DNA from 3 places in the Psychrobacillus sp. FSL K6-1267 genome. Region 3 is predicted to be linked to each of the others. Evidence: a T-box and tRNA genes for the amino acid it is inferred to sense, from the RefSeq annotation. Region 3 holds a T-box; the other regions hold tRNA genes.
The links. A T-box is a leader RNA that pairs with one kind of tRNA and senses whether it is charged. The one in region 3 lies ahead of serS (serine--tRNA ligase), so its partner is inferred to be a tRNA-Ser.
Positions count from the first base shown of each region.

Region 1: it encodes a tRNA-Ser, which carries the amino acid that the T-box ahead of serS (serine--tRNA ligase) is inferred to sense. The anticodon was not compared.
Region 2: it encodes a tRNA-Ser, which carries the amino acid that the T-box ahead of serS (serine--tRNA ligase) is inferred to sense. The anticodon was not compared.

Region 1 is NZ_JBBOOR010000001.1:3,264,368-3,268,720, forward strand. It holds gene MHB55_RS16770 (potassium channel family protein) at 169-639, opposite strand; tRNA gene MHB55_RS16775 (tRNA-Leu) at 1,119-1,200, opposite strand; tRNA gene MHB55_RS16780 (tRNA-Cys) at 1,232-1,305, opposite strand; tRNA gene MHB55_RS16785 (tRNA-Gly) at 1,312-1,386, opposite strand; tRNA gene MHB55_RS16790 (tRNA-Gln) at 1,393-1,464, opposite strand; tRNA gene MHB55_RS16795 (tRNA-His) at 1,466-1,541, opposite strand; tRNA gene MHB55_RS16800 (tRNA-His) at 1,577-1,652, opposite strand; tRNA gene MHB55_RS16805 (tRNA-Trp) at 1,678-1,751, opposite strand; tRNA gene MHB55_RS16810 (tRNA-Tyr) at 1,761-1,844, opposite strand; tRNA gene MHB55_RS16815 (tRNA-Thr) at 1,854-1,929, opposite strand; tRNA gene MHB55_RS16820 (tRNA-Phe) at 1,934-2,009, opposite strand; tRNA gene MHB55_RS16825 (tRNA-Asp) at 2,032-2,107, opposite strand; tRNA gene MHB55_RS16830 (tRNA-Met) at 2,111-2,187, opposite strand; tRNA gene MHB55_RS16835 (tRNA-Val) at 2,334-2,409, opposite strand; tRNA gene MHB55_RS16840 (tRNA-Glu) at 2,432-2,506, opposite strand; tRNA gene MHB55_RS16845 (tRNA-Ser) at 2,536-2,627, opposite strand; tRNA gene MHB55_RS16850 (tRNA-Asn) at 2,634-2,708, opposite strand; rRNA gene rrf (5S ribosomal RNA) at 2,717-2,832, opposite strand; rRNA gene MHB55_RS16860 (23S ribosomal RNA) at 2,924-4,353, opposite strand, start outside.
Region 2 is NZ_JBBOOR010000001.1:2,834,442-2,838,794, reverse strand. It holds rRNA gene MHB55_RS14520 (23S ribosomal RNA) at 1-1,167, shown strand, start outside; rRNA gene rrf (5S ribosomal RNA) at 1,290-1,405, shown strand; tRNA gene MHB55_RS14510 (tRNA-Val) at 1,444-1,519, shown strand; tRNA gene MHB55_RS14505 (tRNA-Thr) at 1,533-1,608, shown strand; tRNA gene MHB55_RS14500 (tRNA-Lys) at 1,615-1,687, shown strand; tRNA gene MHB55_RS14495 (tRNA-Leu) at 1,711-1,795, shown strand; tRNA gene MHB55_RS14490 (tRNA-Gly) at 1,813-1,887, shown strand; tRNA gene MHB55_RS14485 (tRNA-Leu) at 1,903-1,991, shown strand; tRNA gene MHB55_RS14480 (tRNA-Arg) at 2,008-2,084, shown strand; tRNA gene MHB55_RS14475 (tRNA-Pro) at 2,091-2,167, shown strand; tRNA gene MHB55_RS14470 (tRNA-Ala) at 2,184-2,259, shown strand; tRNA gene MHB55_RS14465 (tRNA-Met) at 2,279-2,352, shown strand; tRNA gene MHB55_RS14460 (tRNA-Ile) at 2,359-2,435, shown strand; tRNA gene MHB55_RS14455 (tRNA-Ser) at 2,448-2,540, shown strand; tRNA gene MHB55_RS14450 (tRNA-Met) at 2,652-2,728, shown strand; tRNA gene MHB55_RS14445 (tRNA-Asp) at 2,732-2,807, shown strand; tRNA gene MHB55_RS14440 (tRNA-Phe) at 2,951-3,026, shown strand; tRNA gene MHB55_RS14435 (tRNA-Gly) at 3,036-3,109, shown strand; tRNA gene MHB55_RS14430 (tRNA-Ile) at 3,116-3,192, shown strand; tRNA gene MHB55_RS14425 (tRNA-Asn) at 3,197-3,271, shown strand; tRNA gene MHB55_RS14420 (tRNA-Ser) at 3,279-3,369, shown strand; tRNA gene MHB55_RS14415 (tRNA-Glu) at 3,377-3,448, shown strand; gene MHB55_RS14410 (1,4-dihydroxy-2-naphthoate polyprenyltransferase) at 3,954-4,353, opposite strand, start outside.
Region 3 is NZ_JBBOOR010000001.1:19,908-24,260, forward strand. It holds gene pdxR (MocR-like pyridoxine biosynthesis transcription factor PdxR) at 1-133, opposite strand, end outside; gene pdxS (pyridoxal 5'-phosphate synthase lyase subunit PdxS) at 242-1,126, shown strand; gene pdxT (pyridoxal 5'-phosphate synthase glutaminase subunit PdxT) at 1,128-1,721, shown strand; T-box leader at 1,746-1,960, shown strand; gene serS (serine--tRNA ligase) at 2,039-3,313, shown strand; gene tadA (tRNA adenosine(34) deaminase TadA) at 3,410-3,886, opposite strand; gene MHB55_RS00090 (glycosyl hydrolase family 18 protein) at 3,963-4,353, shown strand, end outside.

The sequences.
Region 1 (4,353 bases), 3.2 Mb from region 3:
TATGGTGATTTACAAATGAATACATGCTTGTTTAATGTTAAAAACTCATGTTTAGTCAGAAAGTATGTAAAAATATTCATCGACATCCATTTATATAAATCAAACATAAAAAGAAAACACCTTCACCGGTTGATTTATCTTTATAAGAATCAAAATTGTTCATCCGCTTCAACTACCTTTTTCTCCATCACCGCCATTGCTTTGCTCACCTTCTTTTTCGTTTTTTGTGCTTTCCCCAGGGCTATCTTCCTTTTCACCCAAAGCTCTGATAAAAAATGCGGTTGGCAACAAAAGACCGATGGCTGCTTGTATAAGTGCAAAGAATCGCGCCTTTCCGACAGGTACCAAGTCCCCATAACCTACTGATAATATGGTGACTCCACTGAAATAGAGATAATCCCAAAAATTTTCTCCTCCATCTTTCCCCTCTTCAGTACTAACTCTTACTACATCCCCTTCCATGGACAATAAATAATAAAGAACAGCAAATCCAAAGGTAATGCCAAGCATAGTAAAAAATAGTTTTTGGAATAAAGTTGACTGAAAATAACTTTTCTTATACTTACGACCTGAAAAGAAATAGTATAAGTTTGTTACCATAAATAAAATCGTCAATCCCATTAGTATCGTGGAAAACATACATCTATCCCTCTCTTATCGTCTCTCTAGTTCATTCAGTTTTAGTTGTATGAATTCCTCAATAATGAATATAATTAATGTCGATATGACTATCTTGTCAATCGAATACAAAATATATACAAATTAATTAATATAGGAAACGGAATAGAGATGCATTCTCAATTCATGGATTAAGATATTTGCATGCTAGTGTACATATGTATAATAAAGTATTAATTTAGTAAGTAAGTGATCGTATAGGACATAAAGACATTGAAATGACTCTCAAGGGATTATTCTAATGAAATAAAAGAACTGAGGATAGAAGATGAGAAAGCTTGTGACGTCTGTGTAAGACATAAGTAAAAAAATTAAAATCAATGGAAACTATTAAAAAATAATCATGAATGAGAATATAAAAAAAGCTTACAAAAGCTGCGGTAACAGCATTCATAAGCTTTAGTCAAAATATCAAATTGTAAGTGATATTTCATAATAGATACCGGTGGTCGGGGTCGAACCGACACATCCGAAGATACGGGATTTTGAGTCCCGCGCGTCTGCCAATTCCGCCACACCGGCATAATGAAGGCAGTAAATACTTTTTAAAAATTGGAGGCGGCAACCGGATTTGAACCGGTGATAAAGGTGTTGCAGACCTGTGCCTTACCACTTGGCTATGCCGCCTTAATTTGGAGCGGAAGACGAGGTTCGAACTCGCGACCCCCACCTTGGCAAGGTGGTGTTCTACCACTGAACTACTTCCGCAAAAAACTGGGGTACCTGGATTCGAACCAGGGCATGACGGAATCAAAATCCGTTGCCTTACCGCTTGGCTATACCCCAATGGGGCGACCGATGGGAATTGAACCCACGAATGCCGGAATCACAATCCGGTGCGTTAACCACTTCGCCACGACCGCCACAGAATAAAAAAAAGAGCTAACTAAAAGGAATATGGGGCGACTGATGGGAATTGAACCCACGAATGCCGGAATCACAATCCGGTGCGTTAACCACTTCGCCACAACCGCCATTATTCAAAGTTAACTTATTATTTGGCAGGGGCAGTAGGAATCGAACCCACATCAAAGGTTTTGGAGACCTCTATTCTACCGTTAAACTATGCCCCTATTAAAAACTGGTGGAGGGGGACGGATTCGAACCGCCGAACCCTAAGGAGCGGATTTACAGTCCGCCGCGTTTAGCCACTTCGCTACCCCTCCACTGGTGAGTGGTGCCGGAAAGAGGACTTGAACCCCCAACCTACTGATTACAAGTCAGTTGCTCTACCAATTGAGCTATTCCGGCATAATGGTGGCTCAGGACGGAATCGAACCGCCGACACAAGGATTTTCAGTCCTTTGCTCTACCGACTGAGCTACTGAGCCACATATGTATTTTAAAGATAAATGGCGGTCCCGACCGGGATCGAACCGGCGATCTCCTGCGTGACAGGCAGGCATGTTAACCGCTACACCACGGGACCATTTGGTTGCGGGGACAGGATTTGAACCTGTGACCTTCGGGTTATGAGCCCGACGAGCTACCGAACTGCTCCACCCCGCGACAATAAGAAAGTGTTGAAATTTAAATCAACTACGCAATTAGTGAATTTTACGTCTTCCACGCTACGCTTGCGTCGACGTTAATCGCTTTCTTCGTGAAACGATTTGCTCCACCCCGCGACAATAATAAGTGTTGAAAATTTATAATGGTGGAGGATGACGGGCTCGAACCGCCGACCCTCTGCTTGTAAGGCAGATGCTCTCCCAGCTGAGCTAATCCTCCATAATGCTGGTTTTAATTTAAATGGTGACCCCTACGGGATTCGAACCCGTGTTACCGCCGTGAAAGGGCGGTGTCTTAACCGCTTGACCAAGGGGCCATTATATTTATGTAAAGAAGAAATCTATCTGGCGGAGAGCAAGGGATTTGAACCCTTGAGACAGTGTTACCCGTCTACACGATTTCCAATCGTGCTCCTTCGGCCACTCGGACAGCTCTCCTAGAAATGGCTCCGAAGGTAGGACTCGAACCTACGACCGATCGGTTAACAGCCGATTGCTCTACCACTGAGCTACTTCGGAATAATATCGCCTAGCGACGTCCTACTCTTGCAGGGGGAGACCCCCAACTACCATCGGCGCTGAAGAGCTTAACTTCCGTGTTCGGTATGGGAACGGGTGTGACCTCTTCGCCATCATCACTAGACTTGTCGGCTTTCAATACAAGTTGTATGGAAACCCTACTGAGTTGTTCACTCAAAACTGGATAAAAGACATCATTAATGGAAACAAACAATTTGGTTAAGTCCTCGATCGATTAGTATTCGTCAGCTGCACGTGTCGCCACGCTTCCACCCCGAACCTATCTACCTCATCGTCTTTGAGGGATCTTACTTACTTGCGTAATGGGAAATCTCATCTTGAGGGGGGCTTCGTGCTTAGATGCTTTCAGCACTTATCCCGTCCACACATAGCTACCCAGCGATGCCCTTGGCAGAACAACTGGTACACCAGCGGTGTGTCCATCCCGGTCCTCTCGTACTAAGGACAGCTCCTCTCAAATTTCCTACGCCCACGACGGATAGGGACCGAACTGTCTCACGACGTTCTGAACCCAGCTCGCGTACCGCTTTAATGGGCGAACAGCCCAACCCTTGGGACCGACTACAGCCCCAGGATGCGATGAGCCGACATCGAGGTGCCAAACCTCCCCGTCGATGTGGACTCTTGGGGGAGATAAGCCTGTTATCCCCGGGGTAGCTTTTATCCGTTGAGCGATGGCCCTTCCATGCGGAACCACCGGATCACTAAGCCCGTCTTTCGACCCTGCTCGACTTGTAGGTCTCGCAGTCAAGCTCCCTTCTGCCTTTACACTCTTCGAATGATTTCCAACCATTCTGAGGGAACCTTTGGGCGCCTCCGTTACACTTTAGGAGGCGACCGCCCCAGTCAAACTGCCCGCCTGACACTGTCTCCTACCCGGGTTACGGGTATGGGTTAGAATTTCAATACAACCAGGGTAGTATCCCACCGACGCCTCCTCCGAAGCTGGCGCTCCGGGCTCTAAGGCTCCTACCTATCCTGTACAAGTTGCACCAAAATTCAATATCAAGCTACAGTAAAGCTCCACGGGGTCTTTCCGTCCTGTCGCGGGTAACCTGCATCTTCACAGGTACTATAATTTCACCGAGTCTCTCGTTGAGACAGTGCCCAGATCGTTACGCCTTTCGTGCGGGTCGGAACTTACCCGACAAGGAATTTCGCTACCTTAGGACCGTTATAGTTACGGCCGCCGTTTACTGGGGCTTCAATTCGCACCTTCGCTTGCGCTAAGCACTCCTCTTAACCTTCCAGCACCGGGCAGGCGTCAGCCCCTATACTTCACCTTACGGTTTTGCAGAGACCTGTGTTTTTGCTAAACAGTCGCCTGGGCCTATTCACTGCGGCTCTTCTAGGCTATACACCCAAAAGAGCACCCCTTCTCCCGAAGTTACGGGGTCATTTTGCCGAGTTCCTTAACGAGAGTTCTCTCGCTCACCTTAGGATTCTCTCCTCGACTACCTGTGTCGGTTTGCGGTACGGGCACCTCCCACCTCGTTAGAGGCTTTTCTTGGCAGTGTGAAATCAGGAACTTCGGACTAAGTCCTCGCCATCACAGCTCAATGTTACAGAGTGCGGATTTGCCTACACTCACACCTCACTGCTTGGACGTGCATAACCAACAGCA
Region 2 (4,353 bases), 2.8 Mb from region 3:
GTGTATAGCCTAGAAGAGCCGCAGTGAATAGGCCCAGGCGACTGTTTAGCAAAAACACAGGTCTCTGCAAAACCGTAAGGTGAAGTATAGGGGCTGACGCCTGCCCGGTGCTGGAAGGTTAAGAGGAGTGCTTAGCGCAAGCGAAGGTGCGAATTGAAGCCCCAGTAAACGGCGGCCGTAACTATAACGGTCCTAAGGTAGCGAAATTCCTTGTCGGGTAAGTTCCGACCCGCACGAAAGGCGTAACGATCTGGGCACTGTCTCAACGAGAGACTCGGTGAAATTATAGTACCTGTGAAGATGCAGGTTACCCGCGACAGGACGGAAAGACCCCGTGGAGCTTTACTGTAGCTTGATATTGAATTTTGGTGCAACTTGTACAGGATAGGTAGGAGCCTTAGAGCCCGGAGCGCCAGCTTCGGAGGAGGCGTCGGTGGGATACTACCCTGGTTGTATTGAAATTCTAACCCATACCCGTAACCCGGGTAGGAGACAGTGTCAGGCGGGCAGTTTGACTGGGGCGGTCGCCTCCTAAAGTGTAACGGAGGCGCCCAAAGGTTCCCTCAGAATGGTTGGAAATCATTCGAAGAGTGTAAAGGCAGAAGGGAGCTTGACTGCGAGACCTACAAGTCGAGCAGGGTCGAAAGACGGGCTTAGTGATCCGGTGGTTCCGCATGGAAGGGCCATCGCTCAACGGATAAAAGCTACCCCGGGGATAACAGGCTTATCTCCCCCAAGAGTCCACATCGACGGGGAGGTTTGGCACCTCGATGTCGGCTCATCGCATCCTGGGGCTGTAGTCGGTCCCAAGGGTTGGGCTGTTCGCCCATTAAAGCGGTACGCGAGCTGGGTTCAGAACGTCGTGAGACAGTTCGGTCCCTATCCGTCGTGGGCGTAGGAAATTTGAGAGGAGCTGTCCTTAGTACGAGAGGACCGGGATGGACACACCGCTGGTGTACCAGTTGTTCTGCCAAGGGCATCGCTGGGTAGCTATGTGTGGACGGGATAAGTGCTGAAAGCATCTAAGCACGAAGCCCCCCTCAAGATGAGATTTCCCATTACGCAAGTAAGTAAGATCCCTCAAAGACGATGAGGTAGATAGGTTCGGGGTGGAAGCGTGGCGACACGTGCAGCTGACGAATACTAATCGATCGAGGACTTAACCAAATTGTTTGTTTCTAAGATGTCAGTTTATTCAGTTTTGAAAGAATAAATTTTTATTAAAAAAACACTTGTAATAATCTACATAGTTGATATAATAGAACTTGTCTTTCAAATAATTATTCAAGTCTAGTGATGATGGCGAAGAGGTCACACCCGTTCCCATACCGAACACGGAAGTTAAGCTCTTCAGCGCCAATGGTAGTTGGGGGTCTCCCCCTGCAAGAGTAGGACGTCGCTGGGCTTGCAATAAAAATACATAGAAATACATTTTAATACCCAGGAGGATTAGCTCAGCTGGGAGAGCATCTGCCTTACAAGCAGAGGGTCGGCGGTTCGAGCCCGTCATCCTCCACCATAACTTTACTCCTGCCGGAGTAGCTCAACTGGTAGAGCAACTGACTTGTAATCAGTAGGTTGAGGGTTCAAGTCCTTTCTCCGGCACCATTTTTTGAGCCATTAGCTCAGTTGGTAGAGCATCTGACTTTTAATCAGAGGGTCGTAGGTTCGAATCCTACATGGCTCATTCACTTTTTGTGATATAAATATGCGGGTGTGGCGGAACTGGCAGACGCACTAGACTTAGGATCTAGCGCCGCAAGGCGTGGGGGTTCGACTCCCTTCACCCGCACCATTTAATTTAATAACCGAGCGGAAGTAGTTCAGTGGTAGAACACCACCTTGCCAAGGTGGGGGTCGCGAGTTCGAACCTCGTCTTCCGCTCCAAAGATTCATCAAAGTGCCGGGGTGGCGGAACTGGCAGACGCACAGGACTTAAAATCCTGCGGTAGGTGACTACCGTACCGGTTCGATTCCGGTCCTCGGCACCACTTTTATGAAACATTAGCGCCCGTAGCTCAATTGGATAGAGCGTCTGACTACGGATCAGAAGGTTGTGGGTTCGACTCCTGCCGGGCGCGCCATATATACGGGAAGTAGCTCAGCTTGGTAGAGCACTTGGTTTGGGACCAAGGGGTCGCAGGTTCGAATCCTGTCTTCCCGACCAGTTAATTAATAAATTTGGGGCCTTAGCTCAGCTGGGAGAGCGCCTGCCTTGCACGCAGGAGGTCAGCGGTTCGATCCCGCTAGGCTCCACCAATTTAAATTTAAATTTCCTGGCGGCGTAGCTCAGCTGGCTAGAGCATTCGGTTCATACCCGAAAGGTCGTGGGTTCGACTCCCTCTGCCGCCATCTTAAGGACCTTTAGCTCAGTTGGTTAGAGCAGACGGCTCATAACCGTCCGGTCGCAGGTTCGAGTCCTGCAAGGTCCACCAACATAATATTTAGGAGGAATACCCAAGTCTGGCTGAAGGGATCGGTCTTGAAAACCGACAGGCGGGTCATACCGCGCGGGGGTTCGAATCCCTCTTCCTCCTCCATCTTATTGTTAGTGGAAAAATATTATACATAACGTCGACGCAAGCGAAGCGTGGAGGACGTAAAACTCACTAAATGCACAGTTGATTTAAATTTCAACACTTTCTTATTGTCGCGGGGTGGAGCAGTTCGGTAGCTCGTCGGGCTCATAACCCGAAGGTCACAGGTTCAAATCCTGTCCCCGCAACCAAATGGTCCCGTGGTGTAGCGGTTAACATGCCTGCCTGTCACGCAGGAGATCGCCGGTTCGATCCCGGTCGGGACCGCCATTTATTTTTCAACAACTTAGAGATTTAGGATAAGCAAGCAAATCTAGGAAGCAATCGAACGAACGAAGGAGCATACTAAAGTATGTGACTTAATGAGTGAGTGAAGCTGACGAAGAGAAGCGCAGCTTAGTGTAAATCGAAGAGGCTCAGTAGCTCAGTCGGTAGAGCAAAGGACTGAAAATCCTTGTGTCGGCGGTTCGATTCCGTCCTGAGCCACCATTTTATCAAGCGGGTGTAGTTTAGTGGTAAAACCTCAGCCTTCCAAGCTGATGATGAGAGTTCGATTCTCTTCACCCGCTCCAATTAATGGGCCTATAGCTCAGCTGGTTAGAGCGCACGCCTGATAAGCGTGAGGTCGATGGTTCGAGTCCATTTAGGCCCACCATTATTCCGAAGTAGCTCAGTGGTAGAGCAATCGGCTGTTAACCGATCGGTCGTAGGTTCGAGTCCTACCTTCGGAGCCATATATATGGGGAAGTACTCAAGTGGCTGAAGAGGCGCCCCTGCTAAGGGTGTAGGTCGGGCAACCGGCGCGAGGGTTCAAATCCCTCCTTCTCCGCCATATATAAGGCCCCTTGGTCAAGCGGTTAAGACACCGCCCTTTCACGGCGGTAACACGGGTTCGAATCCCGTAGGGGTCATAACTTAAAAAAAGACAATCACTTAGGTGGTTGTCTTTTTTGTTTTGAAAAGATAGAGTTGCGCAGGTGTTTTTAGAGTATTAATGTTTTGTCCTTTGTTCTGTAAATGCTACTTATTAATACGGAGTGAAAGGACCGATTTCATAAAACAATTCCATTTCTAAGTTTTACTTATTGGTATCAAATCATGAGTTATGTATTTATACACTTTCTTCTTTGTTCTTTTGTCCATCTATAATTCCCACTCCTCTATAACCTAATCACACTTTGTTCATTAATATTCACAAGAACATTTCTTAACAGGTTTCTACACACTGAATTCTGCTTACATTATCCTGCTTCGCTAGGTAACTCTTTTCAAGCCTTAATCATCACATAAATAGCAAATTCATACTAACAAATTTTAGTGGCTGGCCATGTGTTCCAAATTATAATAAATCATTTTTCCCATTCACATAGTAAAAAATAAAAAAGCCAGGAAGCTTTTAAACTTCCTGACTGACTGTTAAATTATAAAGCCGAGCAATAACCCTATACCTAAAAGAAATACAAAAATCGTGTTGGTGAGTGCAGTATTCTTCATTGCTAATCCAACTTCAAGATGATTTTCTTTTGCTTTAAATAGTTTTATAGCATCTAAAGGTTTCTTAGCACTTAATAGGACTAGTAGTGCCCAAGGGGTGATAATCTGTAGAATTACCAATAGAATGATCCATACATAAGAAACGATGAAAAATAAGGCTAACACATTAATAGCACTATCTCTACCAATGAGAATGGCCATCGTCTTTCTACCACCTTTTGTATCCTCAACTATATCGCGAATATTATTGGAAAGCATAATAGCAGCAACAAGTAGAGTACTAGGGATGGATAGGAATAAGGCAAAGTTTGGTATTGAACCA
Region 3 (4,353 bases):
GCTTTCTTTTAGAGGGAAGCTTATCTCCTTCCTTAATATTGCCTTGTACTATGGCATCTTTTATAAATTTATATAGTTGTTCATATAATGGGCTGTTTGAATTTTTTTCTAAAGGAAACATGAGGAAATCCATAGTATCATCCAATCTGACCACTTTCATTTTAGTGTTTCTGGCGCTTTTCATATGGTCATATATCATTATACTAAATTTTATAACAGTTAGGAGGTATTCAAGATGAAAATACATATGACAGGTACTGAGATAGTAAAAAGAGGTATGGCAGAGATGCAAAAAGGTGGAGTTATAATGGATGTTATTAACGCAGAGCAAGCACGAATTGCGGAGGCAGCCGGTGCTGTGGCTGTAATGGCATTAGAACGTGTACCCTCTGATATCCGTGCAGCAGGGGGAGTTGCTCGCATGGCCGATCCACGCATAATGGAAGAGGTAATGGGTGCTGTAACGATACCAGTCATGGCAAAAGCTCGCATTGGACATATAACGGAGGCAAGAATTTTAGAGGCAATGGGTGTGGACTATATTGACGAATCAGAGGTGCTGACACCAGCCGATGAAGAATTTCATTTGCGTAAAAGTGAGTTCACAGTGCCGTTTGTTTGTGGGTGTAAGGATTTGGGAGAGGCAGCTCGACGTATAGGTGAAGGGGCATCAATGCTTCGGACGAAAGGCGAACCTGGGACAGGTAACATTGTAGAAGCTGTTCGCCATTTACGAAAGGTTAATGCACAGGTTAGAAAAATTGTGCATATGAACGAGGATGAACTAATGACAGAAGCGAAAATCTTAGGAGCGCCATATGAGATTTTATTGCAAATCAAACAAAAAGGAAAATTACCAGTAGTAAACTTCGCAGCAGGAGGAGTTGCTACTCCAGCAGATGCTGCGCTTATGATGGAACTTGGAGCAGATGGAGTGTTTGTCGGATCTGGAATATTCAAATCTGATAATCCAGAGAAATTTGCTCGTGCTATTGTGGAAGCAACTACTCATTATCGCGATTATAAATTATTAGTGGATATTTCAAAGGATTTAGGAATCCCTATGAAGGGAATTGAAATCTCTCGATTAACAGATGCAGAACGTATGCAAGATCGAGGTTGGTAAGATGGTGAAAATTGGAGTAATGGCTCTTCAAGGAGCTGTCATGGAACATATTCGTTCGTTAGAAGAATGCGGCGTAGAGGCAGTATTGGTCAAAACAAAAAGTGATCTTCAAAATATAGATGGTTTAATCTTTCCAGGTGGCGAAAGTACCACAATGCGCAAGCTTATAGATCGCTTTGATTTGCTAATTCCTTTAAAACAATTTGCAGAATCAGGCAAGCCAATGTTTGGTACATGTGCGGGCCTTATATTATTAGCAAGGAATATCCAAGATCAGGATTCCCAGCATATTGGTGTATTAGAAGCTACTGTCGAAAGAAATTCTTTTGGCCGTCAAGTGAATAGCTTTGAAACTATTTTAGAAATCCAAGGAGTAGCAGCTGACTTTCCTGCTGTTTTTATAAGAGCTCCCCATATTGTGGAGGTAGGGAAAAGCGTAGAAATACTTGCAACTCATGAAAATAGAATTGTAATGGCTAGACAGGACAATATATTAGGATGTTCCTTCCATCCTGAATTAACGAACGATCATCGTATAACTGCCTATTTTATACAAATGGTTCAGGAATCACTTGCCAAACAGGTCAACCTATAGTAAAGTATGATTAATTTCATGAATTAAAAAACGATGATAGGAAGTAGTAACAAGTAAGTTTTTTTTAGAGAGTCAGCGGTTGGTGGGAGCTGATAAAGACCCTTGTGAATCCGTCCTTTGAGTTGCGCAGCTGAAAAATAGGTAAGCTGTGGCCGGTTGAAAAGCCGTTATTAGACAAGTGGATCTGATCATGTGTCAGTTCAATCAGGGTGGCAACGCGGGTAGCTCTCGTCCCTTTTTTAGGGATGGGGGCTTTTTTGTCGTTATTTAATTAATGGTTGGTTAAAAGTGTCAAAATATTAAGAGGAGGAATTCATATGTTAGATGTAAAATTTGTACGTGATAATTATGAAGAAGTGAAAGCTAAACTTGCGAAGCGTGGAGAAGATATCTCTGAGTTCGATCAATTTCTTCCTTTAGACCAAAAGCGTAGAGAATTAATAGCAAAAACAGAAGTATTAAAGGCAGAAAGAAACGAGGTTTCTCAAAAAATCTCTCAAATGAAACGAAACAAAGAGAATGCTGATGATTTAATTGTGCGTATGCGTGAGGTTGGCGATGAGATTAAAGCGTTGGATGAAGAGCTACGTCAAGTAGAAGAGAAGTTTGACTACATGATGATGCGTATTCCAAATATTCCACATGATGACGTTCCGGTTGGTGACTCCGAGGATGATAATGTGGAAATCCGTAAGTGGGGAGATGTCCCTTCATTTGATTTTGATACAAAAGCTCACTGGGATATCGCCACAGATTTAAAAATAGTGGATTTTGAGCGTGCTGCAAAAGTAACTGGAAGCCGTTTTGCCTTTTACCGTGGTCTAGGTGCAAGATTGGAGCGCGCGCTATGGAATTTCATGATGGATCTTCATTCAGAAGAGCATGGCTACGAGGAAATGCTTCCACCTTATATGGCGAACCGTATGAGTTTAACAGGCACTGGTCAGCTTCCAAAGTTTGAAGAGGATGCTTTCCTAGTTAACGAGGAGGATTATTTCTTAATCCCAACTGCTGAGGTTCCAGTAACCAACTTCTACCGCGATGAGATTCTAGATGGGGCAGAACTTCCACAAGCGTTTACTGCATTTAGTGCTTGTTTCCGTTCGGAGGCCGGTTCTGCAGGTAGAGATACACGCGGACTAATCCGTCAGCATCAATTCAATAAAGTAGAGCTTGTACGTTTTGTAAAACCAGAGGATTCATACGAACAGTTGGAACTTCTAACAGGACATGCAGAAAAAGTGCTACAACTTTTGGGTCTTCCATATCGCGTACTACGTATGTGCACTGCCGACCTTGGTTTCACTGCTGCTAAAAAATATGATATTGAAGTATGGTTACCAAGCTATGGGGAGTATAAAGAGATTTCTTCTTGCAGTAACTTTGAAGACTTCCAAGCTCGTCGTGCAGGAATCCGTTTTAGAAGAGAAACGGGCGCTAAACCAGAGTTTGTACACACATTAAACGGAAGTGGACTAGCAATTGGGCGCACAGTTGCCGCTATCCTAGAAAATTATCAACAACCAGATGGTTCTGTTAAAATCCCAGAGGTACTACAACCTTACATGGGTGGCAAAAAAGTTATCCAATAAACTAAGAAAAGCACAAGCGCCTATGTCTGCCCCGACAAGCAAATGGGGAAAGCGAGGCAAACAATTTAAAAAACTTCTGTTTAGAACCAAAAATGCTCAGAGCTCCTGGCGTTTTTGGTTCTTTTTTTTCATTCGTAGCTCTCGAAAAAAAGTGGTTAGTAAATTACCGCAAGTCTCTGCAAGAACTCCCTCTGTTACCTCACAGACATGGTTAAATCTATTGTCATTTAATAGCGTATATAATGAGTCTACACAACCAGCTTTAAGGTCTCGAGCACCATAAACGACTCGTGGGATACGCGATTGCAATATTGCTCCTGCACACATAGGACAAGGTTCTAGAGTTACATAAAGAGTAGTTTCCTCTAGTCTCCAACTCCCGATTTTGGCACAAGCTTCTTGAATAGCCAGTAGCTCAGCATGGGTTGTCGCATTCTGTGTTGTCTCTCGTAAATTGTAGCCTCTCGCAATTACCTCATTTTTATGTACGATAATCGCACCTATAGGGACTTCTCCTATTGTAGCTGCTTTCTTTGCTTCTTCAATTGCTAAATTCATATAATACTCGTCCATTTGGAGTCAACTCCTTACGCGTATTTTAGCATGTTTTGTATGTCCCTTGCATAATTTAGTTTGAAGGAGTGATGGTATGAATTATGTAGTGAAAACTGGTGATAGTTTATACTCTATTGCAAAGCGTTTTGGAACGAGTGCGGCTACTCTTGCCTCTATTAATGGTTTACCGGATCAAGATGTATTGGTTGTAGGTCAGGCGATTGTTCTACCCTCCACGCCAGATCCAAACAGACCCTCTATTGAATCTAATTTATATGTTGAATGGTATACCGATGTCCCCTCGGAAACAGTGATTGAAAAAGTAAGAAATGTAGCTGCAGAACTAACTTATATGATGCCCTTTGCTTTTGACGTTAAAAGAGACGGATCGTTAACTCCAATGAATTGGGGAAGCTTGTCGGAGATAGCAGAAGAAAACAATGTTGAGACGGTTATTGTATTGACCAACATTGAAGAAGGAGCAT